2 linked regions of the Chroogloeocystis siderophila 5.2 s.c.1 genome follow. Each later gene encodes a partner of the first gene's protein in a complex. Links are inferred from orthologs where the notes say so. Each region holds a gene or a part of one and is shown in the gene's direction. Other genes may lie near its edges. The genes, in order: pcrA and uvrB.

Region 1 (15,742 bases):
GAGACATCATCGAGCCAATCCAAGTGCCCACATAACGCTGCTTTTGCGAATCGTAGCCAAGTGTCACCATCGTTGTTGCAGTACCACAGCCAGGCATCTCACCGTGTCCTTCAGCTAGAATCCAGATGCCATCAAGCGATCGCACGCTCTCGGTTCCCGTAGCCTTTTCCGGAGGCTGATTTGCCTCCATCATCACCTCTGTTTCGTATGTCCACTCGCCAACAAGCTTCTGTAGCCAATAGTGTTCGTTCTGTAGTTCAGTCTTCATCGCTGACTCCTATTGTGCTTTATTTGTCTCTATTGCTTATGCTCAGCTTTTCGTTTCACCGTAATGTTTAATGCATCAAGCGGCTGGCTCGGAGTTAATCATCCACGGGATGCCAAATTGATCGACAAGCATACCAAAACGGGCAGCCCAAAATGTCTTCTGCATAGCCATCCGCACTGTCCCGTTTTCAACCAATGCCTGAAAAATACGCTCTGCTTTTACTGGATTGTCAATGTTGAGTAATACAGAACAGCCTTTTGTTTCTTCATACTGCTCAGGTGAACAGTCAGAACCCATTAATAGTCGGTCGTCCACAATTAAGCTGGCATGTATAATTTTGTTGCGCCACTCCGACGGCACTTCCTCTGCCATTGGCGACTCACCATAGCTCATCATCGCTTCGATTTTGCCACCTAGACACTGCTCATAGAACTTAAACGCTGTCTCGCATTGTCCGTTGAAAGTCAGATAGGGATTCAACTGCATCGTGCGCTCCTTTGGCTAATTGATGATTGAAGAATCTACTTGCGTGAAATGATGTAGCTCCCTGATTTCCACTTGAATAGTACAAATGTACCATAAGAGACGAAATCTATTCACCAGCGAAATATATCTTAAGAAAGATGTGCAAAGTAATTTAGAATTCAAACCTACGGTGTTGAACTAACGCTCAGCAAGCCCAACTTCATCGACAAGAAGCTGAGTGATTGATTTGGAACACACTGACGAACAAAACACAAGTCTCAGAAACGCTGGCAAGAACAACACCACACTGCTGATGAGTTGTTTAAGTGCCGTACTAGAACCTCAACAAAGAGGCGATCAGGTTTTGACGGCATTGTTGTGCTGAAACCTTAGATGCCACAAGGCGTTGATCACTAGCTCTGTAGGAACTGGGTATAGCTGCCTTACCATCGACGCAGCTTCGTTACTCTGGACGCGACCAAGATTCAGTAAAAGTGATCGCCTCTTCCCCTGTGACGGTTGTATTAAAAAAGGAATTTACCGCTACCCAACCGAGTCGCGGAGTAATACCATAAGGTTGCAATGTCGATAATTTGAATATATTTTCCGACTTTAACCGAGTAAGCGATCGCACTTCCAGGCGTGATGCGATATTCTGCAACTACTTTGCCCAATGGTACAGGTATATCTAGGTAAAATGCATGAGTTGATTTAACCGCAACAGTCACTTCTTGTATTCAGTAAAAGTAAATATGTACCTGTATCAACCCAAAATTTGAATCAAATCGCCGCAACTGATTGTACCACCTTGCACTACGCTGGCATAAACGCCCACATTACCATGATTGTGCTGCACCGCAGTTTTGAGAATACTCGGATCGTTCGGTAAATCGCCTTGCGGTAATGTTGTCATGACACAACGCGGACAAAAGCCCGTAATCTTGATTTGAACTTCTTCACCGATCACAACGATGCGATTAATCCAGTCGTTTTCGATAAAATCGTTAGTTGTATTTGAAGCAATTGCAATATTAGGGCGAAAGCTGCGCATCTCAAATCGTCCTGATGGTGTTAATTTTTGTAAGCGTTCGATTGTTGCGGTTGTGAGCAAATGTAATGTAGCTAAATCAAAGAAAGTACCCGCTGGTATCTTTTCATCAGTAACAGTTTCTTGGTAGGGAAGCCCTTCCATGTTTAACCAGTATTCTTCTAGGATAGGTTCGGGCGGTGCGGTTGATGCCAGTGTTACCCCACGCCCTAACACATCGGAAAGTAACTCGTTGATGTTTTCTTGTTCACTTGATAGTTTTGTTCCGTCTGGAAGGGTAATTTCAACGGGCGGAATGTTGTTTATTATTGGTGAAGCAACAAAAGCAGCGTGGAAATCAAACAGTTTAGCCATTTGCGAGGATTTTTGGCGCTGACAACTTTACCTGTGGCAAATTCAATTAAAGCATAAGCGCGATCGCCGACTACTCCTTTGTGGCTTATCTCAGTCGCATCCAATTTTTCCCCCATCATTGATTTAACAGGGTAGCGCCGTAAAGAAACAACTGAACCAACTACCAACGCTGCTCTCATCACAATACCTCACAACTCATGCTGATTACGATTAGTCGTTTTAATTCGCTTTCTTTGACGATTCTTTGTACGACGTTGCAATAAACTACCCGATGCAACCATACCTATTAAAGTCATTGGTAGTTGCCATTGCTGTTTTTTTGAGCTAATAACTCGTGATTCTCTTCTCGCAGGTTGATGGATTTTATCAACTGTAGAATTATAAGCTGTTCCTGCTAAAGACAACGCACTTGCCACAATTAAAAGACTCAAAGCCACAGGATTTTTTGCTGGAAGCTTGCCACTTTTTATTTTGTACGAAGCATAGATAAACCACAAGAAGAGAATACTACTAACAATCAGTAAAAAAGTAATAATTGATGGATTGTTGCCAAAGGTGTAAATTGGTCCTTCAGCTTCAAGAAATTCTTTTGGATTGCTAAACGGACTACTCATATCTTTCTCCCTTGTTTAGTCTTGCATCCCTGGTTGTGGCTCTAATCTTCCTGTTACCGCTTCAGCACGATTTTGTATAGTCACTGTTGATGTTGCCCAATTCATGCTGTATTCGGGATAGCCTTCTACACCTAAGTCAGCGATATCTAATCCAGCAATTTCTTCATCACGAGGTACGCGTAAAAGATGCAATTTCTTGAGTAGCCAGCTTGTAGTATAACCTGGAATAAAGCCTAAAATAATGACACAAATTAAGGTAGGAACTAATTGTCCAATAAAACCTGTTACCGGTACACCTTCGCCTTGAGGATATCCAGTTGCTAATACTCCTACTGCTAAACTTCCTAGCAATCCACAAAAACCATGTACGCCAAAAGCACCTACTGCATCATCAATCCCAATTCTTTCGATAAATAAAGCGACTTTTGGCATTAAAAATGCACCAAAGAACGCTAAAACAATGACAACAGTTGGATGATATAAATCCATGCCAGCACCAACTGAAATGATTCCCGCAAGTCCTCCTGAAATTGTGAAAAAAGGATCGGCTTTAGAAGAAATATAAGCACCGATAATTCCAGATGCTAATGCGAGCGTTGTATTAACTCCAATCGAAGCTAAAGTCATTGGAGTTCCGTAAATCGTTGTTTCTCTGGTATAGCCTGGTAGGAAGATTAAACAAGCTGCTAAGAAGGCATAAAATCCCACAAAAATAAGCATCAAACCTACCATTGTTAACGGTAGATTATGTGGTAATATTGGTTTAGGATTGCCTCGTTCATCGTACTTACCAATTCGAGGACCGAGATTAAGTAATACGCCTAAAGTAAAGAAGCCAGAAACACCGTGAACAACTGCTGAACAACCAAAATCGTGATAGCCAAATGCAGTATAAAACCAACCAAAGGGGTTCCATCCCCACGCCGCAGCCACAACCCAGGTAAACGAACCGAGAATGATTGACATAATAATATATGCACCGATTTTAACTCGTTCGATCAAGGCTCCTGAAAGAATCGAGGCTGTAGTCATAGCAAATAATGCAAAGGCAAAAAAGAAAACTCCGGTTAGATGATCGGCGGTGTTTGGTGCTAACGCAGGCGACCAAGGATAAGATGTTTCTACAACTGCCATTGCCGCTTTTATGGTATCATTTGTTGCAGTTGTCCACGGACCAAGGATTCCTCCACTCACAGGAAATAGAGGAAAAGCGTTATAAACCCACCATCCAAAAAAGAAAAATGCGAGTCCTACGCTAGAAAGGGTGAGTAAGTTTTTTACCATCGTAGCGAGAACGTTTTTGGTGCGTGATGCACCACCTTCGTAGGCAAGAAAACCCGCATGAATCAGTAACATGAATACAGAGGCATAGAAGTAGTAGCTCTCTGATATGAAGGTTCCTAAAAATTCTTGAGCTTCAGCATTCATGGGTAATGCTTGGTAAGTTCATACTTGCGATAGATTTGTTATTACAAGTTTGCGGCTGGTAGTCTTTATTGTTTGTAACCAGTGTTACCAATAGCGATTTAGATTGATGAAGCTCATAAATGAGCAAATCGCAGACGTACAAAGGTAGGATTATATTGTAGTTTCTTGGAGAACTTTTGGAGAATTTTTAGCTTCTTCGGCGGCTACTTGGGCGAGTAAAGTTCAGCGAGTTGTTTTTTTATCTTCAATATTTAATTTGTTAATTTCGTTTGTAATACATGCTCATGATGCTCATTGACGTGTTGATTCCAGTAGTCGAGTGAGTCGATTCCTAATAATGCCAATTTGCCAACAAATTGTCTTAGTACTTCATTTGTTGGTCCCATAGCCCACCCGGCTTTACCATCACGTAAATAATGTTCGATTCCTAATTCTTTTTTGAAGCCTGTACCACCGCAAGCATGAAGCATTTTATCACAAACTTGAGCGACGTTTTTGGCAGCAATAAATTTAATTTGCCAGTACCAATGTAAGTAAGCAGAACGGGGAACATGTCACTTTTTCTACAAGCAATTATGCTGAGCGGCTGGGCAATGGTGAGTCAATTAACCCATTCAGATAAGCACAACGATGAGCTAACACTTGCGGGACATTTTCCCGCTTCCACTGGGCAGCTGAAAGTTGCACTCGCCGACCAATCTGTTTGATAGCGGATTCCACGGCACCCGAACCGATTGAGGAAAATTCTTGTGCCTGGTAATACTCATAATTCACAATGCGATATCGTGACCATCTTTTAGACAAACTACAGGTTGAGCGAAGGATTGTTCATTGGTCCAATCAATCAATTGAGCATTAGTTTGAAAGTTAGCGAGCATTCCTTGGTCTTTGGTAAATATGCCTTGACTTTATTCTCTTGTAGAGTGGCTGCGATCGCTTCCGCAGAATTACTAGAATCAACTGTAGAATGTCTACGCATTAAAATATTGGCAAACTCAATAATTTATGCATAAGAAGCATCTTTAGCTTTAAATTAAACGTTTTGACTCAACCAAGCTTCTAAATCAGCGATTTGTTCTAACGACAGCGATGCAATTTGAGTTTGCACCTGTGGCGGTAACTCCCTCAAGCGTCGCGTGAGTAGTCGCACCACAAGTTCGCGCCCTTCTGCTAAGCGCCCTTGTTATTCACCAAATTACTAAGCACGATCGCCTCTCAGAGTTAGTCCAAATAAAATAATATCGAAACGCACAAATTATCAAAAGCGATCGCTTTTGATATACATGATACAGAAAGCGATCGCGCGTCATTTAAAAGTCAATCTTTATGCTTGTTGATGAAAAGGACAGCCATTTGCAATCGTTCCACCTGATGTTAGTTTTCCTAAGAAAGAATTAGTATCAAAATAATGTTCTAGCAATTCAATTTTGAGATCGTCAGTCACCCGCGCTACACTAATACCGACGATTTCTACAACTTCTCCTGTAGGTTCATGTCCTTTGTAAGAACCGCTAAAAGTTCCCCAATGACGCCACTTGAAAGTTACATTAGGTGGTCCTGCTAACACTTCAATAAGTTCCCATAAGAAACCATTCGGAAAAGTATCATGAAAGATTTTTCCTGATGATTCAAAATCTTCAGACTTAGCACTATAGTGCTCTGATTCTCCTAAAAATAAGTTGTAAGTTCCCGCAGCAACAACATCGTTAGCTGTGTATTCTGGCTGATTATTTGTCCGCATCCGAAACTTATCAGCAACAATAGATAACCACTGTTGAGGATTCGTCTTAAAAGAGGCTTCCATTTCAAAAGTTCTGACTAAATTTTGGACGATCGCCTCTAAAGAACCTTCGATATGATTGTATTGACTTTGCTCTTTGAGTGCTGCATTATTACGCGAGTAGTCTGGTGGTTCTCCATAACGCCACTCAGCATGACTTTCCTTTGCAATCACTGTATCTCTGTCTTGAACCCACAAAGGTGTATCTGATGTACCCATAATTGTCGTTTCCGCTACTCGAAAGGATTTAATTTGATAGAGTTTAGCAAACTGTAAATTGCGCATAAATGCGAAATTTACTGAAAATCTCACTAGAATATTTATTCTTGAAGATAATAACAGTGGTACTACTGAACTCCAGCTAGCTTAATATTTGCTAAAGATTTACACCTGGGTTGCAATAAGTAGGAAGCTACAAACATCGCATAAGTTTTGTAATATAAGTCAGACAGGATATATCTTTTGCAGCCCTAAGCGCGATCGCACTTCTTACACCCATGACGACAAGTATTGACTTTCTCCATAGCCTCAATCCGAGTCAACGCCAAGCTGTAGAACATTTCTGCGGTCCGATGTTGGTCGTTGCTGGCGCAGGTTCTGGTAAAACACGGGCGCTGACTTACCGAATTGCCAATCTGATTCTGAAACACCGCGTCGATCCTGAAAATATCCTGGCTGTCACCTTCACTAATAAAGCCGCGCGGGAGATGAAAGAACGCATCCAAAAGCTGTTTGCCGAACAAATTGCGATTCGTGACTATGGAAAGCCCTTAGAAGCGTTAGTACCGCACGAACAGACAAGTTTGCGATCGCGCGTGTATAAAACAATGATTAAAGATTTGTGGATTGGTACTTTCCACAGCTTATTTTCCCGCGTGCTGCGATTTGATATTGAAAAATATCAAGATGAAAAAGGACGGCGTTGGAATCGCAATTTTTCAATTTTTGATGAATCTGATGCGCAAAGCCTTGTCAAACAAATAGTGATTAAACAACTTAATTTAGATGATAAAAAGTTTGAACCGCGTTCGGTACGCTATGCAATTAGTAATGCGAAAAATCAAGGATTAACTCCCCAAGAGTTTGAGCGTCAACAACCCAATTATCGCGGGCGCGTTATCGCTGAAGTTTACAGTCAATATCAAAGCGCTTTAGCCGAGAATAACGCTTTAGATTTTGACGACCTCATTCTCGTTCCTGTACAACTCTTTCAACAAAACGAACAAGTATTAGGCTATTGGCATAACAAATTTCAACATATTTTAGTTGATGAGTATCAAGATACCAACCGGACGCAATATGACTTAATTCGGTTACTTGTTACCAACGGAGAAACAAATAAACAAAATTGGAATTGGCAAAATCGCTCGATCTTTGTCGTTGGTGATGCCGATCAGTCAATTTATAGTTTCCGTATGGCAGATTTTACAATTTTACTAGAATTTCAGTCTGATTTTGGCGATGGTTTGCCTGATGCTGATACTCGCACTATGGTAAAGCTAGAAGAAAATTATCGCTCTAGAGAAAACATTCTGCAAGCCGCCAATGAACTAATAGAAAATAATACTCAGCGCATCGATAAAATTCTCAAACCTACGCGTGGGGCTGGCGAACAAATTTATTTATACAAAGCCGATGATGAAATTGCGGAAGCGCAGTTTGTCATTAATCAAATTCGCAATTTAGAACGCCGCTATTCTGATTTTGATTGGGGTAGTTTTGCTATTCTCTACCGCACTAATGCACAATCGCGACCGTTTGAAGATACTCTATTACGCTGGGGTATTCCTTATACAATTGTTGGTGGATTGAAGTTTTACGATCGCAAAGAGATTAAAGATATTCTCGCCTATCTGCGGGTCATTGTTAATCCTTCAGATACCGTGAGTTTGCTACGTGTAATTAACACACCGCGTCGTGGTATTGGTAAAGCTACAATCGATGCTTTGGTAAGCGCAGCGCAAGAATTAAGTATTCCTGTGTGGGAAATTATCAGCGATGAGACATCGGCGGGTACTTTAGCAGGGAGATCGGTAAAAGGTGTGACGAGTTTTGCGCAGTTAATCAGCCACTGGCAAGAACAAGTCGATATTACTCCGGCATCGGTCATTGTGCAAGCAATTATGGAAGAATCAGGTTACATTCAAGACTTGAAAAACCAAGGTAATGATGAAAGTTTAGAACGCCTGCAAAACTTGCAAGAACTCCACAATGCTGTCGTCCAATTTGAAGAAGAAAGTGAAGATACTTCTTTAGAAGCTTTTTTAGCTAGCACAGCTTTAAATTCTGATTTAGATAATTTAAAAGAAGGACAAAAAGCCGTTTCTTTACTAACACTACACGCGGCTAAAGGGTTAGAATTTCCTGTAGTTTTCCTAGTAGGAATGGAACAAGGTTTATTACCTAATTTCCGTTCGTTAGACGATCCTGATTCTTTAGAAGAAGAACGACGTTTGTGTTATGTTGGCATTACTCGCGCGCAAGAACTCTTGCATCTTTCGCACGCGCGGGAACGTCGTCTTTATGGTTCGCGCGAACCGGCGATTCGTTCGCAGTTTTTGACAGAGTTACCCGAAGAATTACTTGCAGATCAACAGCCTGCGAGTCGGAGTTACACAAAACCACCAAGTATCGCTTCGCGAAGCAGAGAAGTAGCTGCGACTCCTGTAAATACAAGTCCGCAAAATTGGCAAGTCGGCGATCGCGTCTTACACAAAACCTTCGGAGTTGGTGAAATCACTCATGTTTTCGGTTCTGGAAATAAAGTCTCTGTCGCGATTAAATTTCCCACACTAGGTCAAAAAATTATTGATCCGAGAATCGCCCAGTTGCAACGAGTAAATTAATCTTAAAACTACTTGCTTTTTGTCATGGATTGAGCATCAATCTTTAACTTAGATTTGAACCACTTGAGTGTAGCCATCACAAACTGGCTAGGCTTGGCGATCGCGGGTTTCAAGTGAAATCTTGAATAAATTTTAGTAACATTCAATACTCGCTCAACTGACAACAGCGAGCCTGTATTCGTATCGCTTCACTGTTTTTCGCCTCTGGTTTTACAAGCTATGTAAAACTACATAGCTCTACATGAATAAATGTTACAAAATCTTGGATACTTCCGGAAAGGCAAGATTTGACGTTGAGGGACACCTTGCAGACAAGTTTTAAGCAGGAGTGTCAATGTTTATGAATGGTAAATGATTAATAGGCTATCGCATCTCACAGTGACGAATTATTGCTCACCAAAGCGCTGAGGCAAAAAATTAACTGTTGCCATAAATTTTTGTGCTTAATAAATTAATCATGAACAATATGCACATATCAATTACGCAATCATTAACTATTGCATCAACTGGATTACTACTAAGTTTGCTAAGTAGTTATGGGTCTGAGGCTCTTGCCCAAAACCGTGATGTTGCCGTAGTCGTAGTAGGACAACAACAACCGTTGTCTCCAACGGCGATCAAAAACTCTTTGCCACACAGGAATTCTCTAGCACCACTATATCTTCCTAATCTCACTCCATCTAGCCAAGCAGAAATCAACCAAAGTGGAGTAACGCCAGGAGTAGCGACACCAGGGAAGGTTTCTAATCAAGGAAATCGTATGAATGGAGAATTCTCTACAAATTCAGTAGATAACTCGATTATTCCTCAAGCTTTTGGCTCTATTTCAGTACCATACACTTCCAAACGAGTGTCACATCTGCCTACTTCAGCCGTAGGTGCTGGTTCTAATGCTTACCTCAGCGCTACTTATCCTTATCGTACTATGGGAAGGCTCACATTCAACATCGGTTCTAGAACCACTCATTGTTCTGCAACCTTAATTCGTAGAAGTGTAATTGTCACCGCTGCACACTGCATTCAGGACTTTGGCACTGGCACAAGTCTTTTCTCAGGTTTCACATTTACACCAGCATCTTATAATGGCTCTGCTCCCTATGGAAGTTGGGCTTGGGAATCACTTGTGAGACCTGCTTCTTGGGCAAACGGAACCGACACAGGAAGCGGAACGGCTAGAAACAATGACTTAGCGGTTATTGCTTTGCGCAAGAATTCCCAAGGTCAGTTTATTGGAGATATAACTGGATATTTAACTTACGGTTGGAATAATTATTCATTTGTTAGCTCTAGTCGTACAGGTAATTTATCAGTTGCTGCACTTACCACCACTGGATATCCAGCATTATCAGATTCAGGTCGGATTATGCAAAGATCTGATGGACCTAGTTATCTGACCACAGTTAGTGGTGCTAAGCAAATCTATCAAGGTAGTAATTTTACTGGTGGCGCAAGTGGAGGAGCTTGGTTAGCTAATTTTGGATATCAAGATCCCGCTTTCTCTGGAGGAGCAAATGCAGGCAATGCATCTACGGCTAACGTAATTGTCGGTGTCACTTCTTGGGGTTCTATTGATCCAAATTCACCAAAAGATAATTACTCATCTCAATTTGCACAAAATACACAATACCCTTCTAGTAGTTATGGTACTTTTGGAGCCGGCAATATTGGTTCTTTGCTGAACACATTATGCTCCTCAAGACCTTCGGGTAGCTCCCAGACTTTTCAACAACTAGGATATTGTACTTAATATTTACCAATAGTTAGGTGTTATTAATTGTTAGCAATAAGTGCCTTTAGAGGTTACAATCTCGTTGCCTATTAAAGGCATTTATTTTATTATAAAAATCCAGTGGATTGAACAAAAATAAATATAGCAGTCCTAAATCATTCGTGAGACTCTCTCTTTTCTCTGCGTTACGCCAGTTGCTGTAACGGGGGACACCCCCAAGGGCGCACTGGCTCCTTCCTCTGTGTCTGGAGTGGTAGCCTACGGCATGCCGCTCCGCGTCTACGTCTCCAAAAAAAATCTTACAACTCAAATAAGATTGCTATATATGTAGCAGAGGTCAGAGATCAGGGTTGAAAATTAGTTAGAGTAATGGTTATTCGTATCTTCAATGTCTCAACTACCCCAACGAGACTGATATATTAGCAATTGCTTGCAATTTTATAGTTGCAAAGACTTTTATCGACTGAGATTTCTAATTTTTTTATAATCACAGCATTCTAACTCTAACAGCGTTCGTTTTTACTCTCTTTATACGCGATTGTAGAGGGAACAGAAAATAGGAAAAAAGTGTCTTTGAGTTTACCTAGCTTTGAAAAAAGAGGATAGGGATCTTCAATTTCTACTTCATTTATAGATGAGAGGTTATCCATCATGCGAACAAAGATGGTTACACTCAAACTTTTTTTAGTACCATTGGGTTCTATCTTAATTACCACGGGGGTTGTCTTAAGCTACAGTCTTAGTTTATTGGCTGGTACAACGTCTTCTTTAACCCAATTACTTTCTATGTCCTCCGAATCCTCTTTGCAGTCTGATATAGCTTTCAAAAATTATTCTTGGCAACTTGAACGTTGGGAGCGTCAAGGGTCTGTTGTCACTCTTGTACCCAAAACCAAGATATCTCTGCGTTTTGAAAACAATCAAGTAAATGGTTCTGGGGGATGTAATAGTTTCAACGGCTCCTATAATTTGGTGAATAATCAACTTTCTGTAGGCGCATTAAGTGCAACTCGAATGCGCTGTGACGAACAGGTAATGAATCAGGAATCCCAATTCTTTTTTGCTCTCCAATCGGTACGTTGTATTGCGACTGATGCTTCAGGTCGTTTAATGTTATTTTATAAAGGTGATACGAGTGAGGGAGTGCTGTACTTTGTAAAAGCAAAGTAAAACCATGTCACTTTTGAAAACAGTTATAACTAAGCCCCAAGATGACTTATCTTCTGCCTCTTCAGCAAAGGGAAATGGTAAAAACAAACGATTGCTATGTAGTACAAAATACAATATTTAAGTTTTACTATTTTTCGTAACAACTAGTGCTAGGTTTCCTCAATTTAAACAAGCCCCCTGGGTTCACTTCTCACGATTGCGTCGCGCACGTACGACGACTTTTACAAATGAAGCGTGTTGGACACGGCGGAACACTAGATCCTGCGGCGACAGGAGTTTTACCGATCGCTTTAGGTAAAGCTACCCGATTGTTACAATTTTTACCAGGAAATAAAGCTTATCAAGCAACAATTCAACTAGGAATTACGACAACAACCGATGATCTAGAAGGGGAAGTTATTACCTCACAGCCAGTATCAAATTTAACTCTAGAACAAGTTGCAACCGCACTCAAACAGTTTCAAGGCAAAATTGAGCAAATACCGCCGCGTTATAGTGCAATCCAAGTTCAAGGAAAACGCTTATACGATCTTGCCCGTGCAGGGGAAAATGTTGAAATTCCTGTACGGAGTGTCGAAATATTTCAGATTGAAATTTTAAATTGGTACCCAGGTGATTTTCCGCAAATCGAGGTGGTGATCACCTGTGGTGCGGGAACATATATTCGCGCGATCGCTCGCGATTTGGGTAGAGTCTTACAAACTGGTGGAACTTTAGCTAAACTCATCCGCACGCACAGTAGTGGTTTTGAAATTGCAGATAGCTTAACGTTTGAGCAATTGGAATTTCAAATTCAACAACACAGTTTTCAACCTATTCTACCGACACGGGTATTACAGCATCTTCATGCTGTCACCTTACCTATTGCGATCGCTCAAAAATGGTGTCAAGGTCAAAAAGTTTCTTACGATGCTACTGATGAATTACCGTTAAACTCACCGTTGCGGATTTATCACGAAGGCGAGAACTTTTTAGGGATTGGATATTTAACGATAATAGATACAGAAACCACGTTAGTTCCACAAATTGTCTTTTAAGCCACTTCAATTAGAATTTTTAGTTGCTGATTGATGTTGTGTGTACTCGTGATAGACTAGCATCTTCGTTAATTGCTTGTTCTGCTTCGATGTAAAGCTGAGCAACAATTGCTTGCCGGTTAATAAAAGCTTGCTCTAAAGCCGCTTGTATTCTTATATTTTTAGCATGCCCTCCTTCTTCAATCTATACGCAGCAAAGTCGCATAAACACTGATAGTCTGAATAGTGCCACGCAATTATTGAATCAAAACAAATCAACCATGGTTTGTGGCAAAGCTACTAGCTAGTTTTAGGTTTTAGAACGGAGAGGGAGGGATTCGAACCCTCGAATAAGTTGCCTTATTACAGCATTTCCAGTGCTGCGCCTTCAACCACTCGGCCACCTCTCCAGGTGTCACAAATTATAATTATACAATGAAGTCATGCACATTCAGCAAGAATAGATAATTTATTAGCTTCATGACTCGTTATTACAAAATTCAAATTCGCGATCGCGCGCGCGATAAGAACTACACGCTCAAAGTTCCTGAAGACGGCTATATCCTCCAAAATGCCGAAAAGCAAGGCGTAGAACTGCCATTTTCCTGCCGTAATGGTGCTTGTACAACCTGTGCGGTACGAGTGCTATCAGGAGAAATTTATCAACCCGAAGCGATGGGCTTATCTCCCGAATTACGCGCCAAAGGCTATGCGTTGTTGTGCGTTAGCTACCCACTTTCTGATTTGGAAGTCGAAACCCAAGACGAAGATGAAGTATACGAACTACAATTCGGACGTTATTTTGGTAAAGGAAAAGTGCGGGCGGGTTTACCGTTAGATGAAGATTAGAGGTCAGAGTCATGCTACGTTTAAAATTGTTTGCGTGCTGCTTCTACTCTTAATTTCGGCGTGTCAGCCAAAAACAACACCGCAAGGTAAGACTGTCAAGGTAACGCGGGTAGTCAGTGGTAATACACTTGAAGTCATCGGCTTAGAGGCGCAAAGTAATTTTAATGCACGAGTCCGCCTCATCGGAGTAGACGCACCCGATTTGCAACAACAGCCGTGGGGACAAACGGCAAAACAACAATTAGAAAAAATTGTTCAAGGCAGCAATGTTCTGCTAGAGTTCGACGTGCAACAAAAAGACCGTTTTGGTCGCTACCAAGCGTATGTATGGTATGACAAAGTATTGTTAAATGAATGGCTTGTCGCACAGGGATATCTTCTAGCTGTTGCTAGAAACCCTAATGACAAGTACACTCAGCAACTGACTCGCGCGCAAGAATCAGCTAGACTCATGGAGCGGGGGATTTGGAATCCCTTTCAACCAATGCGTTTGACTCCAGCAGAATTTCGCCGTCAGCTAATATTGCAGAGGACACCTCCGCAATCACTGCCATTTCAATCTCGTCAATTATGACTTCAACTTCCCAACTGCAAATTTATCTAGATATTGCAACAGAAGCCGCGCTAGCTGCTGGAGCGGTTGTTCAAAGCTATTATGGTGCATTAGATGGAGTTGTTGAAAAAGGACGCCCTGGAGATTTAGTCACCCAAGCCGATAAAGCTTCCGAAGCCGTCATTTTAGATGTGCTACGGCGTCACGTACCGCAACATGGAATTTTGGCGGAAGAATCAGGTAACGTCGGAAATTCAACCAGCGATTATCTTTGGGCAATTGATCCCCTAGATGGTACAACCAATTTCGCGCACCAGTACCCTAGTTTTGCTGTATCAATTGGGTTACTCGTTGCGGGGAGTCCCCACGTAGGCGTGATTTTCGACCCTTTCCATCAAGAATTATTTCGGGCTGCTAGAGGCTTAGGCGCGACACGCGATCGCCGCCCAATTTCTGTTTCCCAAACGCAGGAACTGAGTAAAAGCCTTTTAGTTACAGGTTTTGCCTACGATCGCCGCGAAACACCAGACAACAACTATGCAGAATTCTGTCATCTCACACATCTTACGCAAGGCGTGCGCCGCAGTGGCTCCGCCGCGCTTGATTTAGCTTATGTCGCGTGTGGGCGCTTAGATGGTTACTGGGAACGCGGACTTTCACCGTGGGATATCACGGCGGGAATTGTCTTACTTGAAGAAGCTAAAGGAAAAGTCACTGCTTACGATCAAAGTCCGTTTGATATGGCATCGGGGCGAATTTTAGCAACAAACGGCTATCTCCACGCAGCTTTGAGTGATGAGTTGCTACACGTTCGTTCTTTAACATCGGTAGGGAATAATATTAACAACAGCGATCGCGCTTTTAGCTACGAATCCCCAACTTAGGAAATATGGCGCAGTACACTAGAAACAACTTATAGGCTTTGCAGGTGGCACAAGGTTCTATGTCATTTAAAATCGACCGTGGCTTATTCCAGTATGATTTCACTGACCACCATGCAGTTCTCGGCATTCCTGTCGATGCAGATTTCGAGCGAATTCGCAAACGTTATCTGCAAATAGCCCGTCGTTTACACCCTGATAGTTGTGCAGCCAGCACTCCAGAAGAGAAACAACTCGCCAATCAACTACTCTCAAAAATTGTCAATCCTGCCTACGAACAATTCTCTAAAGAGCGTAACCGTACTGAACATCTTGTTGTACTAAGAGAAATGAGCAAGCGTCTGGCACAAGAACCAACTACCGTTGAACTAAAATCTAAACTAGCACAAAAGTTAGCTCAAGCAAGCAATATTGAACACTTTTATCAAACTTCACTTCACCAGCTAGCCGCAAAGCAGTATGAGAATTTCGAGCAAGTTTTCGATATTATTGGCACTTTAAGCGAACTCAATTTAGTCTACTTGATGCACAAAGGTGCGAGTGGTTTTCAGCAACCCAAAGCATCAACTCGTACTACTCCCAATCCCAGCGAAACCCCACAGCCAACGCCTACACCCCAACCTACAAGCGCTGTCGAGCAATATTATCGCCGCGCGCAAGCTTGTATAGAAAACAGTAACTTTGTGCAAGCGCGGATTGAGTTACAAGATGCACTCAAGTTAGAACCAAATAGTAGTAGCT
Region 2 (15,717 bases), on another replicon or contig:
TAAGGTTTTCCCATGCATTTAGGATAAATTTGATTGCAATTGCCTCCAATTTAAGATAGCAGTAGAGGGGTGCTGTGTCTCTACCTACTTTAGGGATGAGGAGCGAAAAGCGAGGGGTTAGTCAATAGAGGAATTCACCTTAATTGTCTTGCCCAGCGTAATTTTGGCTCTTCGTACCGCACTATTCCCTATCTTGTTACTCGCTCCTCGCTCCTCACCTCTGATCCCTTTGCGTGATAACCAATCAGTTTGTAAACAAGCTTAGCGGCGGTAAATTCTGAAACGACCGAATCAGTCACTGGGGCTAATTCCATCACATCACAGCCAATGACTTGATGTTTGTCAAAGACGCCACGCAGAAATGTTGTCAGTGCGTACCAATTCAAACCACCAGGTTCAGGAGTTCCAACACCGGGAATCAGTGTGGGGTCGATGCCATCTAAGTCAATCGTCAGAAATACCTTTTCTGTGGGAATTGCGGCGATCGCATTTTCGATCCAATTCGGTTGTGCAGCAATTTCTCGCGCGCGCAACACGGTAAGATTTTTTTCTTTAATTAAGTCAGCTTCTTCTTTACAAATCGCGCGAATGCCAATTTGAACCGTTGGTAATTTCATATCAACAATCCGCCGCATCACGCAAGCATGGTTATGAATCGAGCCTTCATACTCGTGGCGCAAATCTCCATGCGCGTCAATTTGCACAACGGTAAATGATTCATCTGGATACGCTTGGCGGTACGCCTCCACAATGCCTGTGGTAATACTGTGTTCGCCGCCTAAAGAAATGACAAATTTGCCATCTCGCACGAGCTTGAAAACAGTTTCTTTGGTAACTTGCAACATTTCCTCGGAGGTAATAGCTCCGCTTCTAGTATCCGCGATCGCCGGATGCGTGTAGATACCTACATCAAGTCCCGTTTCCCAGTCGAGTTCCTCATCATAGTATTCCACTTGCTGCGAGGCTGCGAGAATTGCATCAGGCCCGGTTTCACAGCCACGCCGATACGTTGTTGTTGCTTCGTAGGGAATTGGTAAAATAACAACCTGCGCCGCAGCATAATCTGCCGCAACGTCTGCGCCCAAGAAAGGTGTAACCGCTGTAGAAGTTTGAGCCAGCATGACAAATGAGTTTAACAGGAACACAACACGAACCATCCTGGCATACTCCAGGTGAGCGCTGCACGACTAATTAGATGCATTCCATTGAAGAATTCGCTGTTCTAAGCTGTATAGATTAACTCCTAAGCTTTCGAGGACGCGAACCGCCATTCCTCCGCGTTCGCGCAAAATTCCTAACAGTAGGTGTTCAGTACCAATGTATTGATCACCTAATCGCTGTGATTGTTCAACAGAAAGCTCTAAAACTCTTTTGGCTCTCGGTGTAAAAGGGATATCCAGCGGCGTTCCTTTCCCACGTCCAATGCGTTTCTCGACTTCTATTCGCAGATTTTCTACGTTGAGTCCTTCGGCTAAAAGAATTTGTGCGGCGGTTCCGGTTCCTTCTCCGAGTAGTCCTAATAAAAGTTGTTCAGTACCAACGTATTGATGTCCCAAACGGCGCGATTCATCTTGGGCTAGCGCAATGACTTGCGTTGCTTTTTGCGTGAATCTTTCAAAACCTCTGGGAAGCACAATCCGGTCAAACACGCTATCAAATAGGCTTTCGATGGAGTTTAAGAATCCTTCAAACATAAATCCTGCCTCCGTGAATGGATTGCGAACAGGGTCTAGCTTGTCTTGTCTACTGCGAGGGTTCGCGATCGCACAGCCGTTAAAGAGAAAAGCTAATAAATCTTCGATTGTCTTGGTGTTGACTGCGTACCAGATATATTGCTTTTCTTTTCTAGAACTGATGAGATGCTCTTGTCGCAATTTCTCTAGATGATGCGACAGTGTTGAATTGGGAATTTGTAATTTGGCTTGAATATCACTCACGATCATTCCTTGCGGATAAGTTGCAAAGAGTAATCGCATAATTTCTAGCCGAGGTTCTGACGCAAGTGCCGCAAATAAATCTGCATATTTTGCCGTGCTTGATTCCATATTTCTAGTCTAATAGAAATAATAAAATTAAATTTAAAATTTTGTGAAGAATTGTCACAATACAATTAGGGCGATCACCTATTGATACTAATAGAAATATTTATTTAACCCTGATACGGGCAAGGCATTGCTCTGACCGTCTGACCCCTGACCCCTGAACCCCGACCCCTACTATGACTGCTACTTTATCCTTCACCGCGACGAAAACTTGGACTTGGCGAGGATTTCCGATTTGCTATCAAACGCAAGGCACAACAGGACCTGCGGTTGTGTTAATTCATGGTTTTGGTGCTTCTTGGTGGCATTGGCGCAAAAACATTCCCGTACTTGCTGAAACTTGCCGTGTCTATGCGATTGATTTGATTGGCTTTGGTGGTTCTGCCAAACCGGAACCCACAGAAAAAATGCACTACACGTTTGAAACGTGGGGACAGCAAATTGCCGATTTTTGCCGCGAGGTTGTGGGCGAACCCGCGTTTTTAGTGGGAAATTCGATTGGTTGTATCGCGGTGATGCAAGCCGTTGTCGATCATCCTGATATTGCGAGAAGTATTGCACTGTTAAACTGTTCGTTGCGACTGCTTCACGATCGCAAACGGGCAACCTTACCTTGGTATCGCCGTTTTGGTGCGCCCCTGGTGCAACGAATCCTCGCCGTCAAACCGATTGGCAACTTTTTCTTCAATCAGATTGCCAAGCCAAAAACCGTCCGCAAGATTTTGCTGCAGGCGTACGCGAATGCGGAAGTGGTGACAGATGAACTCGTTGATATTTTGATGGCACCAGCCAAAGATCCAGGTGCTGTCGCCGTCTTTTTAGCTTTCACGGCGTATTCTTCCGGACCATTACCCGAAGATTTGTTACCACAGCTACCATGTCCAGCAATTATGTTGTGGGGAACTGCCGATCCGTGGGAACCATTTGAATTGGGTAAACAATTAGCGAACTACCCACAAGTAAAAGCGTTTATTCCCATTGAAGGTGTTGGGCATTGTCCCCAAGATGAAGCACCCGAAAAAGTCAATCCGATATTACAAGAATGGATTGCACAGCAAATCTAATTTACTGCGCTTCTCTGCGCGACGATGCGCGAACACGCGATCTCAGCCAATCTTGACCGAGTTGAATCGTCACATCCGAACGCAGATTACCCGTGCTTTCTACGCGGATTTCACCAAATCCCAAAGCATTGCGAATCGCTTGCGCGCTATCAACATCACCTTGCTGGGCAACAATCCGCGTTACTTCCAGCGGTTCATTCCAACGGTTAGCGACGTAGACGCGTTGATATCCAGAGGATTGGAGAAAGTTCGCCAGCGATTGGATCGCGCGATCGCTTCCTGTGCTATCTTGAATGGCGATTCGTAGCCTTGCCGGATCGACATCACTCATTTCCGAATCGGTAGGCACATTAAAGTGCTTTGCCATCATTGTGGCAATTCGTTCTTTATCGGGTAACCAATAACTTGCAACGTACTGATCTGGCGTGCTAAAAGTGCCTGGAACAAGTAGCATTTCGACATCCGCACGTTCTGTTTGGACGCCAAAACCGACGAGCGCCATTAACTCCTCTACCGTCAAGTTCGTATCGATATGCGTTTGAATCACCGACATAATCTGCGGCATTCGCGCCAAGGTCGTCGGGTTTAGGGCTTGTTCCATCAAAGCCCGCATCACCATTTGCTGGCGTTGGATGCGACCAATATCGCCGTATTCGTCGTAACGATAGCGCAGTAATTGCAACGCTTGATTACCGTCGAGATGATGTTCCCCTGCTTTCAAATTGATATACAGGTGTTGGCTGTCATCTTGATATTTCATGTCTTTGGGGACATAAACCGTGACACCACCCAAAGCATCAACTAGTTTTTCAACGCCTTGAACGTTAATGCGGATGTAGCGATCAATAGGTACGCCATTGAGAAGATCGCTCACGGCTTGCGCGCTGAGTGCAGGACCACCTCGAGCATTCGCGGCATTAATTTTTGTGACGCCTAATCCATCGACATGGGTACGCGTATCTCTAGGAATCGAAAGTACTGCTAATTTTTCTGTTTCTGGGTTAAACCGCAGCAACAGCATCGTATCCGAAAGACCTTCAAAAGAATTAACCAATGCGTGATAGCCTAAGTCTTCTGACCTAATATCAGGATCGTCAACATCAGAAGAGAGAACCTTGACGCCCAAAACCAGAATATTCACAGGACGAGTCAATTCAGCAAGGCGTAAGCCTGTTTTAGAAATGCGATCGCCCCTGCCAAAAACGGCTTTCTCTTCGGGGCTAAGCCGCGATTGCATTAACGGGGTACTCGATAAAGATACAGCTAACAGCGCTCCAGCGGTTGCCGACAACATCGCGATGCCCGACATTGCCACCCAAAACCACAGCCAACGCCCTGACTTAGCTGAGGAATACTTGGTGTTGACGATTCGGGGAGTCGCAGTTACAGAGGGATTTTGAGCAGAAATTTTATGAAATGGCACAGACATCCTCACACGTAACAAATACAGCAGTTCATCTAAGAACAAGAAAGCAAAAGACGTTAGATCAAGCTAGCCCTCAATTATCAACTGTAGTGAGCCATAAATAGCAATAACTATGACACATCTCGCAGGATATCGGAACTTTCGCTAGAAATTTGAGTTTTTGCTGTTTGGAGTTTAACTGGATTTGTGTAGATTAACCACCCTCAGCAGAGGAAGAATAGTGTTTTATATAACTCACCGCTCATTACTGAAAACTCTTGAATTAGGGTAAATGCTTACTTAAGATGCGCTCTGCCCATTGACTAAATCCTGGTAGACGCACAGCTTTACCTTGAATCAGCAAAAACATTAGCCAAAGACTGACTAGAAAATAACCCGAAGTCAAAAAGCTGTTTAAGATTAATAAGCGCAGTGCTGGAAACTCAGAAGTTTCCGCGCCAACACCCATTAACAAATAACCTAACAACCAAGTACCTGCTAAGGTAATCGATAGACGGCTAAGTGCAAATTGTTCTTTGCTACCTTGACGGCGATACAAAGTCCAAAGCGATGGAAAAAAGCCAATCACAGGAATGAGATAGAACAATAGCAATAGACGGTTAGGAAGAGTTGGGAATTGGGAATCAGCGATGAGGAAATTGTTATAAGGATCAGTCACAGAATGTGCAACTTGGTTTTGAGTCGGCTGCTGACGTTGAGAGGAAGTTACCGATGCGTTCTCTAGTAACCTTGCGCTAGCAATTTGCTCGTGTTGAGCAAACTGACTGGGGCTATTCACCTTGATTCGACGATTGTTCATAACAGTTTTTAGAATCCTGAGGTAGAGGGATGAGTCAAAGCGATAGAGTTAGAGATAATAGGCTGCAAGGAAAAAGAAATTGAGTTTGTTCTATTTGGCAGTTGGTAAATGCAAACACGCAAACTCCTAAATTGGTGGCAGGTGATGACGCCGACTGGGCGGCTGTTAGCGATCGCGCTATTCGCTCCCCTGCTTGTTTTAAATGCTTTGGCAGTATCGACGATTTTTGATTACTTCCACTCGTTGATTGTGATTTTAGTCGGGGCATCACTGTTAGCATTTTTGCTGAATTATCCCGTCAGTTGGATGGAACGCCAAGGCGCAAGGCGCGAACAGGTTGCGGTTTTGGTGTTTTTGCTAACGTTATCGATATTGCTGGCGGTGGGGGTGACGCTCGTACCCTTGGTATTGATGCAAGCCCAACAACTCGTAGCGCGGTTGCCAGAGTTAATTGATTCAGGGCGACATCAGTTGATGTTGTTGAATGAGTGGGCAGAAAATCAAGGTTTACCATTGAATCTTGATGCTTTGGTGGTACAAATTAACGATCGCGTCAAAGGGCAACTGCAAGCGATCGCGGTGCAAGTTTTAAATCTCGCGGTTGTCACGCTTACAAGCCTGCTAGACTTTTTGCTAACAATGGTGTTGGCATTTTACTTATTGCAGCATGGCGATGACCTCTGGCAAAGTTTAGTTCAATGGCTACCGACAAAGCTTCGTACTCCTTTTTCGCAAACATTACGCCTTAGCTTCCAAAATTTCTTTATTGGACAGCTGATTTTTGGTTTGTGCATGGGGTCTTCGCTCACGGCGATCTTTCTATGGCTAAAAGTACCCTTCGGGTTACTGTTTGGTATCACGATTGGTATTATGGCGTTGGTTCCCTTTGGGGGAACTGTGGGTATTGCCATTACCACATTACTGGTCGCATTGCAAGACTTTTGGCTAGGTTCGCGCGTTTTGATTGCGGCGGTGATTGTGCAGCAGATTTTAGATAACTTAGTTGCGCCGCGCATTTTGGGGAGTGTGACAGGTTTAAATCCTGTGTGGGTACTAGTTTCGGTCTTAACTGGAGCGAGAATCGGTGGTTTATTAGGTGTGATTGTCGCCGTACCGACTGCTGTTGTGATTAAAACGGCTCTAAGTGCGGTACGTTCTTCTGAACCCGAAGCAGTAGCAGTACATGATGTCCCCGCCGAACCAAGCCGTGATGCCTCGCAAACAACCGTAGAAGTCACGCAACAAAAAGCCGCTGAAGATCTTCCCCCTAAAAGTTCGTATCAGGTGTAGAAAGGTAATCAACAGGTTATTCCAGCAACTTCAGATTTTGTAGGCTCTGATGAGTAGTGCCAATTCTTGCCTATCGATCTTCAGGACGCAACATATCAATATTCATAGCGAAAAAGTAAACGCGATCGCCGCGTTCGAGATAGCCGACATACCACCCCCATAATTAAAACATGTGCGTACATCCTTGCTAAGCTTGCGGTTCGACGATAGAACCCATAAATAAAACGGTTCCTGTTTGGTTATCGCGAATCGCACAGAAGAAAGGACGATTCACTGTCATCTCGAAAGGTTCTGCAATGGGTGCAGATACCGCCATCACTCTTCCCGATGTCACAGCCGCCGCTTCGGTTCCTTCTTCATTCACTTCGACAAAAGTTTTATGCTTGACTTCACTTAGCGCTAAATCGTCGCCGACACCCGAAAAGTTGGCATTGTCTGCAAACGCGACTTTCATACCCAATGCTTTAAGGGTATCGTTGAGTGTTACGTCATATTCCATTTGAAAACGCGGTAGCCGTACTGTACCTTCACGCAAGTTAAATTGAGTTAACCACTGTTCCCAGTTAGCCGAATTGAGTTGTTGGTAAAAGTTTGATAGATTCGAGTTTTGACGAGGTAAGAAGACGTATAAACTGAGTCTGCCGTTTTCGCCGTAGGGTAAGCTAACAGCTTGAAACTGTGGATTTTCGTAGTATCGGTATCTACCCGTTTGCGACATCAGCGGGTGTTGTTTCGGCGTACCGCTTGTTAGATAAAATGGTGCATCTGTTGTTTGGCTTTTGTCGAATTCATCGGTCCATTGACCTTTAAAGTAAATCGCGTTGATCAAAAACAGCACATCTTCAGGATTAATCTCGTCTACAATCTGCTCAATTCTGCCATTCGTGTTTTGGTTTACCCATTGATTAATTGTATTTGTCGCATCGGGGGAATCAAAGTCTAAATTGCTGACTTGTGCTTTGTAAAAGCTTTGAGTTCGTTGTAAAAAATCGGGTCGGATGGGGTATTCTTGCTTTGCCCAAAGTGAGTTTGCGATCGCCAGTTGTACATTCGCATCGGGATTTGTCAGAGTATTGAGCAGCGCGGTGTTGGCAGCGTTGATATCTTGGAGGCTAATGCCTTGTACTTCTAAGGTTTTCGCCATTGCTTGTTGCGTTTCGCCACCAGCACCGTTGTAGAGCATTTCTAGCAGAATCGCGATACTAGTCGGTGAGAGAAAAATATTGCGATCGCTTTGTTGTCTCAAGATCTCCGAAAAGAGTTTAAACCCAAATCGTGTATTTGCTGCAACTAATTTGTTATCCACTGCCGATGGTGTTACTTGTATATTGTCGGGATCTTGACGATTCAAACGAGGCTGGGCGACAACCGAATCGATCGCATCGATTCTGGAACATCCTATGATTCCGAGAAAAATGATGCCTGTCGCCGCAAGGACATATCGTCTTCCGAGGCGAATTGCATAGCGTCTTAGCAGGAAAGGCTGCATTCTACTGTCACCCTAGTTCTTTATGCGAACTATGCCATCGTTGTGGTAGCGATCGCGCTGTGGTTACGTTTTTTGCAACAACAGTTGTAGAAGGTCAATTTCTCGCAGGTACAGTCCACCACGCTAGCGCATAAGGTTGAACGGCGTGATTTACTTTTTGCTGAAACTGAACGCGGACTTTGTATTTACCAGTGTTGGGAACTCGACAAAAAATGTGTTCGACGCTATCGACTTCGCTTGTGGAAGTGCAAGTTGTATCAACAATTGCGCCGGAATCAGCATTAAGCAAGTAAAGGTCAAGGTTATTTAAACCGCGATCGCGAAAAGTTTCTCCTACGTCAAATCTACCGTTTCTGTTCGTATCGTTCAACTCTACCAGGCGATTCCAATTTAACGTAACCGATACAAAACTGCCTTGCTGCAATGGTTGCGCTAATACGTAATCGTGATGCGCACTATCGTTGACCGTCCGATAATCCCAACCAATCGCGGGGACAGGTCTTGCGGGGTGCCATTGACCTGCACTAAATTGCTGATAAGCGCGATAGGCATTAAGTTGACCTGTTCCCATCTGTGCTTGTAGGGGAATTTTCGGATTGCGGTAAGCGTCTGAATTTAACCAGTGCTGGTTTTGTTTATCCAAAATGGTTTTGCTCATTCCTAGCAGTAATCCATTGCCTGGATCTCGGTATTTATCCGCCGAATTGAGCATTACGGCTTTCATGACTTCCTGACGGCGCGCATCTAAACTCCAGTTACGCTGACGCGAACTCAGTTGCTTGTCGCCGTATTCTTGTAGTAACGCAACCGTTGCGGTAACATGAGGTGCGGCAAAACTTGTCCCAGTGACTTGCGTCGTTTTACCATCTGGATTGAGCAACGTAATTTTATTTCCAGGAGCGACTAAACTGATCGCCCGCCGTGGACCTAAGTTGACTTCTCGACCGTTGAGTCTACCGCCAACGCCACCAGAAATCGCATCGCTTAAATTAGAAACATCCAGCCGCGTGAAGATTCCTTGCCTGCGAGTGGTAAACGCAACGTTAATACCATTAAAGTTGTCCGTAGGGATGGGTATTCCGCCTTTACCTTGATTACCTGCGATCGCATACACCACATTGTGAACGCGGGCAGACCAATCGATGCATTGCGTCAGTAAGGCTTGACCATCTAAAAGCGCATTCGGTCGCGGATCGCGATCAAGCGTTTCGCCGAAGCTAAAGTTGATCGCGCGGACATCACCGCCGTTTTGTTGCGCAATGTGTTGTGCAGATAAACACTCTTCTGGCTGACCACCTGTTCTCAGCGAACCAACCGCAGTCGAATAAAGTCGCGCGCCTGGTGCGACACCTCGTACGGCTTTATCAGTACTAATCATTACACTCGCAACGTTTTGCGCGTGCGGGTCAATATTTGTATTAGGTTTTGCTGGCTGGTTGCGCAAAAAGACACCTGCTAAACTCATGCGTTGATTGCGCACTACAGCTTTATCTAAGCCAAATTGTCCAGGACGTCCAATTTCTACTTGACCAATACCTATTTTGCGACCAATTAGGTTGTAAGGCGCACCGTGTAACCGCAATGCATTAATTCCTGCTTCTCCTACTGAAGTTGTTTCTAACGCGAGAACAGGAAGACTGATACAGGAAGCGCTTAGTCCTCCTACTAGCCAGACAAGTTTTCTTACCATTGATTTCTAAATTCACTCAGTTTTGGGCAAAAAATTATAATTAACTAGTGCTAATTCGTTGATAAGATCTTGCTCCTCACTTCTTTATTTTGTAGCGAGTCTTCTAAGCCGTTGCATAAATTGATAAGAAATTTTGTTTGATTAGAGGCGCAATATTGCTATAAGAAGTTTTGGCGATCGCACGTTTAATACTAAAGATTTTGTTAAAATGCATACAATCGAGGAAGCAGGAGAACGAGTAGCATGACCCAAGCCAGCAAAAAGCCTATTGTAGTTGCTCCATCTATACTATCAGCAGATTTTTCGCGTCTAGGTGACGAAATTCGAGCAGTGGATGCAGCAGGAGCCGACTGGATTCATGTTGATGTGATGGATGGGCGGTTTGTTCCCAACATCACGATTGGTCCATTAATCGTTGAAGCTATTCGTCCTGTTACTCAAAAGCCGCTGGATGTCCACTTGATGATTGTGGAACCAGAAAAATATGTCGAAGATTTTGCAAAGGCTGGAGCCGACCACATTTACGTTCATGCTGAACACAATGCTTCACCGCACTTGCACCGCACGCTTGGTCAAATTAGAGAGTTGGGCAAAAAAGCTGGTGTTGTTTTAAATCCTAGTTCTCCGCTAGAGTTAATCGAATACGTGCTAGAGCTTTGTGACATGATTTTGATCATGAGTGTCAACCCTGGCTTTGGCGGTCAAAGTTTTATTCCTGCTGTATTACCCAAAATTCGCAAACTGCGTCAAATGCTTGACGATCGCGGTCTCGATCCTTGGATTGAAGTTGATGGCGGTTTAAAAGCAAATAATACTTGGCAAGTGATTGAAGCGGGTGCAAATGCGATCGTTGCTGGGTCTGCGGTATTTAATGCCAAAGATTATGCTGAAGCGATCAAGGGTATTCGCAACAGTAAGCGTCCGACTCCAGAATTAGCAACAGTTTAAAAGTTTGGTAGTTTCATGAAAAAGAGAGCAGACCATCGCGATCTACTCTCTTTTTTAGTTTAAGCAATGAGTAAGGTAAGCCTTACCCCTATGAGATTATTTGCGCTGACTACCTAACCATTTAGCCGCAGCAATTCCGAGAACCGCAGCAACTAAAGGATTGCTGAGGAACTTGATGATTCCTGGCTGCTCCGCCATGACTTCTTGGAAGATATCAGGATGATTGTGATAGACAAAAGTAGCAAGTTTGCTAACATCATCTGCACTCATCTTGTTTGGATGATGAGTTGATAAAGCTAGCTGTTGTTCAAGCTGGCGATCGCTCAGTCCTCTTTCTTTGAGGTGCTTGAAGAACGCGCGGGCGACGTCATCTCTCTCATTGGGCTTGATTTGCGCGATCGCTTTTTGCAATTCTGGCTCCATTTGGCTGGGAGGAATGCGATCGGGGTGCAAAGAGCGTCCAAATAACTGACGGCGTTCTGCGTGGGATGAGCGTTGCGCAAAATCATCAAAATTTTCGTATTGGCGCTCGTTGGTGGATACTTCATCCATTGTTTCGGAATCACCTTGCGCCAAGTCGTTCATAATCTGGCGTTTGTATTGCTCACTGTTATACATTTTTCCTCTCCTTGCTTGAATTGCCTTGTCGCGCACTGCGCTTTTAATTTTCCCTCAGCTAATTGCTCAAGCTAAGGTTGAATTATTTACCACATTTTATTGATACTTGATCTGATTCGATTGAGTGTCGTACTGAGCAGTCAGAATCAGTTTTTTATCAGGAGCGTACATCAAAACTGTTAAATCTTGATTGGGGAAAGTTTTATGGAAGCCTTGGAGTAATGATTTTGCTAAAGGTCTTACCTCGTTAGGGCGAACTTGTGGCGTAATCACAACACCCAACTTGTTTTGGTCGCGGACATATGCGTCTTGAACTAAGCCTCTACCTGTCTGAACTACCCAGTTACCAAAGTCTTGTCCGGCGGAGGTATTGCCACGCTCTAGTAATGCGTAGTTTCCAGTTGTGTCTGCGGCTGGTGGTAAAGTTGTTGGCGCTTTGGCATTAACCGCACTGCTACAAGCAACAGACATCGTAAGAACTAACACTAGGGTCAGCGCCGTCAGAACTTTACGAAATCTCTGCATAAAATTCACTTTAATTTTCCTCCCATTACTTACAGAATTACAAAGCTAATTGCTGATTTGAGTTAAACTTTATGAGACTTTATAAATTACTAAGGTCTAGTTCTCCTAGACCTTTTAAGTTAATTAATTAGCAATTAGTCAAGCTTCTCTTTTACATTATCTTTTACGTCTTCTACACCGTGACGTACTTCACTTTCTGCTTGCTTTGCTTTGCCTTCTGCCTTATCTTCGGGATCTCCTGTAAGGTTTCCCCAAGCTTCTTGAGCTTTACCTTCGATATTTTTACCTGTAGCTTTAGCTCTATCTTCTAAACTCATTTTTTTCTCCTTGTTCCTAAACAAACTTTATCGCGCTATCTAGCAACCTTGAAGTTTGTTTGTGCTTACGTTTACAACTTATCCGAAATACGACAATGCAGGCTTCTGTCAGAAGACATATTAAGATTATCAATATAAAGAGTGAGAAAAGTAGAAGTTTGTTGACTACTATGCCTAAATGAAGAGAATCATACTTACACAAAAAAACTGGCATTTCTACAATACCAGTCACCAAGAAGTGGCTATTAATTTTTAACCTAATCTATGTAACCCATAAGATCGTCGTATTTTTCTAGGATATTTGCAGCGATTGGGCGAATTCCCGATGTAGCAATGGTTTTGGAAACCTTTATATCACTCGAGGTAATAGGACGAATGCCCAGTAAGTCTATAGTGTTAGAAACTTGCAAATTGCTCGACCCAATCGGGCGTACTCCGGCTAAATCAATTGTATCCGAAACTTGTAGATCGCTTGAGACAATCGGGCGCACTCCTGCTAGATTAATTGTATCAGAAATTTGCAAATCGCTTGAGACAATTGGACGCATCCCCAGTAGATTGACTGTGTCGCGAATTTCAAATGTGCTATGTCCGATCGGGCGATCACCTGGTAGCGAGCTTGATGGAACGTTATTATTTTTGATTTGTGTAGATAATTCTGAACTAGAATTTGCGTTGCGCAGTGTTTCGTTTACCTTAGCAGTGCTACTTGCAACCATAGTTTTATCCTTCTTGATATCAAGTTTTTTTTTAATAATTAGAAAAATTGTTTTTGCGATTGATTTTGAGTGTACTGGAAAAAGCATTATTTAGGTCTAAATAAGTTCACATGGTATGCATAAATAAAACTAAATATGTAAAGATAAGTAAAGGGATTCATAAAACTGTATGACAGAATTTTGTCTCCAAGCACCGTTTCAACCGACTGGCGATCAACCCCACGCGATCGCTCAACTGACTCGACACGTCAAACAGGGAAATCAGTACCAAACCTTACTCGGCGCGACGGGAACCGGAAAGACATTTACCGTTGCGGCGGTGATTGAAAAAATTGGGAAACCAACACTGGTGCTAGCGCACAATAAAACGCTCGCCGCGCAACTATGCAACGAGTTACGCGAGTTCTTCCCGAACAATGCGGTGGAGTATTTTGTCAGCTACTACGATTACTATCAGCCCGAAGCGTATATTCCAGTCACCGATACCTATATTGAAAAGAGCGCTTCAATTAACGATGAAATCGATATGTTGCGACACTCCGCAACGCGATCGCTATTTGAACGCCGCGATGCGATCGTTGTTGCTTCGATTAGCTGTATTTATGGTTTAGGGATTCCCTCAGAGTATCTCAAAGCCGCAATTCCCTTGAAAATGGGAATGGAAGTCGATCAAAGACAGATTCTGCGTGATTTGGCTACCGTTCAATATAGCCGCAACGATGTCGAAATAGGGCGAGGGCGTTTTCGGGTACGCGGTGATGTGTTAGAAATTGGTCCTGCTTACGAAGATCGGATTATTCGCGTTGAATTCTTTGGCGATGAAATTGATGCGATTCGCTACGTCGATCCGGTAACGGGTGAAATTATTCAAAGCTTGTCTGCGGTTAATATCTACCCAGCGCGTCACTTTGTCACACCAGAAGAACGCTTAGAAGCGGCGTGCGATGCGATTGAAGCTGAACTTAAGCAACGCAAAGCCGAATTAGAGCAAGCAAGTAAACTCTTAGAAGCCCAGCGCTTGGATCAGCGAACGCGGTATGACTTGGAAATGTTACGCGAAGTCGGTTACTGCAACGGCGTCGAAAACTATTCGCGCCACTTAGCGGGGCGTCAACCAGGCGAACCGCCAGAGTGTTTGATCGACTACTTCCCTGACGACTGGTTACTTGTCGTCGATGAATCGCACGTCACCGTTCCACAAATTCGCGGGATGTACAATGGCGACCAAGCGCGGAAGCGAGTCTTAATTGAGCATGGATTTCGCTTACCCAGCGCCGCCGATAACCGCCCGTTAAAGGCTGACGAGTTTTGGTCGAAGGTTAATCAGTGTATTTTTGTATCAGCAACGCCAGGCGATTGGGAGATAGAACTTTCAGAAGGTCGAGTTGTTGAACAAGTGATTCGTCCTACTGGTGTTGTCGATCCGGAAATCTTTGTACGTCCTACCGAAGGGCAAATTGACGATCTTTTAGGAGAAGTGAAAGAACGCGTTGAGCGCCGCGAACGAGTTTTAGTGACAACTTTGACAAAGCGCATGGCGGAAGATTTAACAGAATATTTGCAAGATCAGGGAATCCGCGTGCGGTATCTGCATTCCGAAATTAACTCGATTGAGCGAATTGAGATTTTGCAAGAGTTGCGCCAAGGCAATTTTGATGTTTTAGTCGGGGTGAACTTGCTGCGGGAGGGCTTGGATTTACCAGAAGTTTCGTTAGTGGCAATTTTGGATGCGGACAAAGAAGGGTTCTTACGTGCAGAGCGATCGCTGATTCAAACAATTGGTAGGGCGGCGCGTCACGTTCGCGGACAAGCAATTCTATATGCAGATAATCTGACGGATAGCATGATCAAAGCGATCTCAGAAACCGAGCGACGCCGCGCAATTCAGCTAGAATACAACGAAAAACACGGTATTACACCGCAACCAATCGTTAAGCGTACAAATAATGCAATTTTGTCGTTTTTAGAAGTGTCGCGGCGGTTGAATTCGCAACAACTCGAAGAAGCTTACGAACAAGCGGATGATTTACCGTTAACTGATATTCCTGAGTTGATTACGCAGTTAGAAGCCCAGATGAAGGAAGCCGCGAAGAATTTGGAGTTTGAGGAAGCGGCGAAGTATCGCGATCGCATTAAGCACCTGCGCGATAAGTTATTGGGACATTGAGGGATATGCAGGGGTTTGGCATTGCTAAACCCTTACTTATGGTGGGATTGCGTTACCGATCGCTGACGGTGGGATGGCATTCCCGATCACGTACAGTATGGTTGATGGTTGACACATTGTGGATTGTCTATGTTTGTTTGGCAGCAGCAGGAAGTTATCTGTCAAAGTCAGCGCTTAATGTACAGTTTTGAGTACTGGACGGGGAATGCCTTACTCGATATCACGGGAACACCAGCGGAAATTGCCCAAGCTTTGTTTACTGCACCGTTTGTTGTCGTTTCGCATGGTACACAAGCCGATCCAATTTTCAACTATGGTAATCAGCAAGCATTAACACTGTGGGAGTTTTCTTGGGAAGAATTTACGACATTGCCTTCGCGCAAATCGGCTGAGGAGATAGTACAACAAGAACGCGATCGCCTACTTGTAGAAACAACTCATAAAGGCTATTGTCACTATTCTGCTACCCGCATCTCAAAAACTGGTCAGCGGTTTTATATCGAAGATGGGATTATCTGGAATGTCGTCGATGATGAAAATCGAAAATGGGGTCAAGCTGCGGTTTTTTCTGAATATAAATTTATCTAATTTGCCCTGTCGCTAATCTACATCAATAGAGGCGA

What was found.
Region 2: the proteins of pcrA (region 1) and uvrB are in contact, whole or in part, in a crystal structure (PDB 7EGT), measured with the Thermus thermophilus proteins. The link is inferred for Chroogloeocystis siderophila 5.2 s.c.1 from one-to-one orthologs. Residues at the interface, in WP_096412145.1 of Thermus thermophilus: His654, Arg656, Phe657, Gln666, Asp668, Glu669, Lys680, Arg681, Leu682, Ser683, Lys685, Tyr686, Ala687; in WP_096411307.1 of Thermus thermophilus: Glu23, Leu25, Arg26, Asp27, Gly28, Glu29, Arg30, Phe31, Arg55, Glu326, Asp327, Phe328, Glu379, Ser382, Gln383, His398, Gly400, Arg401.

The regions. Positions count from the first base shown.
Region 1 is NZ_MRCC01000001.1:197,875-213,616, reverse strand. The notes cover bases 6,108-9,128. They hold pcrA (DNA helicase PcrA), read left to right. Parts: upstream 6,108-6,454; coding sequence 6,455-8,803; downstream 8,804-9,128. Other genes in these bases: NIES1031_RS00945 (SnoaL-like polyketide cyclase), read right to left, coding at 6,108-6,176. In the rest of the region: NIES1031_RS00990 (DUF1579 domain-containing protein), read right to left, coding at 1-268; NIES1031_RS00985 (VOC family protein), read right to left, coding at 344-754; NIES1031_RS24115 (hypothetical protein), read right to left, coding at 1,258-1,461; NIES1031_RS00975 (MOSC domain-containing protein), read right to left, coding at 1,497-2,135; NIES1031_RS24630 (MOSC N-terminal beta barrel domain-containing protein), read right to left, coding at 2,087-2,314; NIES1031_RS00970 (hypothetical protein), read right to left, coding at 2,324-2,749; NIES1031_RS00965 (ammonium transporter), read right to left, coding at 2,765-4,177; NIES1031_RS00960 (acyl-CoA dehydrogenase family protein), read right to left, coding at 4,429-4,683; more of NIES1031_RS00945, read right to left, coding at 5,502-6,107; NIES1031_RS00935 (trypsin-like serine peptidase), read left to right, coding at 9,261-10,550; NIES1031_RS00930 (META domain-containing protein), read left to right, coding at 11,196-11,702; tRNA pseudouridine(55) synthase TruB, read left to right, coding at 11,849-12,739; NIES1031_RS00915 (2Fe-2S iron-sulfur cluster-binding protein), read left to right, coding at 13,199-13,567; NIES1031_RS00910 (thermonuclease family protein), read left to right, coding at 13,602-14,141; NIES1031_RS00905 (inositol monophosphatase family protein), read left to right, coding at 14,135-15,004; NIES1031_RS00900 (J domain-containing protein), read left to right, coding at 15,064-15,742. UniProt on the Escherichia coli protein: A helicase with DNA-dependent ATPase activity. Unwinds DNA duplexes with 3'-5' polarity. Translocates on single-stranded DNA with 3'-5' polarity. Initiates unwinding more efficiently from a nicked substrate than double-stranded DNA.
Region 2 is NZ_MRCC01000004.1:228,877-244,593, reverse strand. What follows is about bases 12,600-15,595. They hold uvrB (excinuclease ABC subunit UvrB), read left to right. Parts: upstream 12,600-13,096; coding sequence 13,097-15,094; downstream 15,095-15,595. Other genes in these bases: NIES1031_RS06035 (MEKHLA domain-containing protein), read left to right, coding at 15,224-15,595; NIES1031_RS06045 (hypothetical protein), read right to left, coding at 12,600-12,927. Also shown: pyrH (UMP kinase), read right to left, coding at 1-14; speB (agmatinase), read right to left, coding at 189-1,121; NIES1031_RS06095 (alpha/beta fold hydrolase), read left to right, coding at 2,219-3,106; NIES1031_RS06090 (LCP family protein), read right to left, coding at 3,108-4,535; NIES1031_RS06085 (hypothetical protein), read right to left, coding at 4,795-5,331; NIES1031_RS06080 (AI-2E family transporter), read left to right, coding at 5,440-6,621; NIES1031_RS06075 (serpin family protein), read right to left, coding at 6,809-8,110; NIES1031_RS06070 (S8 family serine peptidase), read right to left, coding at 8,205-9,800; rpe (ribulose-phosphate 3-epimerase), read left to right, coding at 10,044-10,748; NIES1031_RS06060 (hypothetical protein), read right to left, coding at 10,845-11,366; NIES1031_RS06055 (hypothetical protein), read right to left, coding at 11,463-11,891; NIES1031_RS06050 (CsbD family protein), read right to left, coding at 12,026-12,208; more of NIES1031_RS06045, read right to left, coding at 12,466-12,599; more of NIES1031_RS06035, read left to right, coding at 15,596-15,682. UniProt on the Escherichia coli protein: The UvrABC repair system catalyzes the recognition and processing of DNA lesions. A damage recognition complex composed of 2 UvrA and 2 UvrB subunits scans DNA for abnormalities.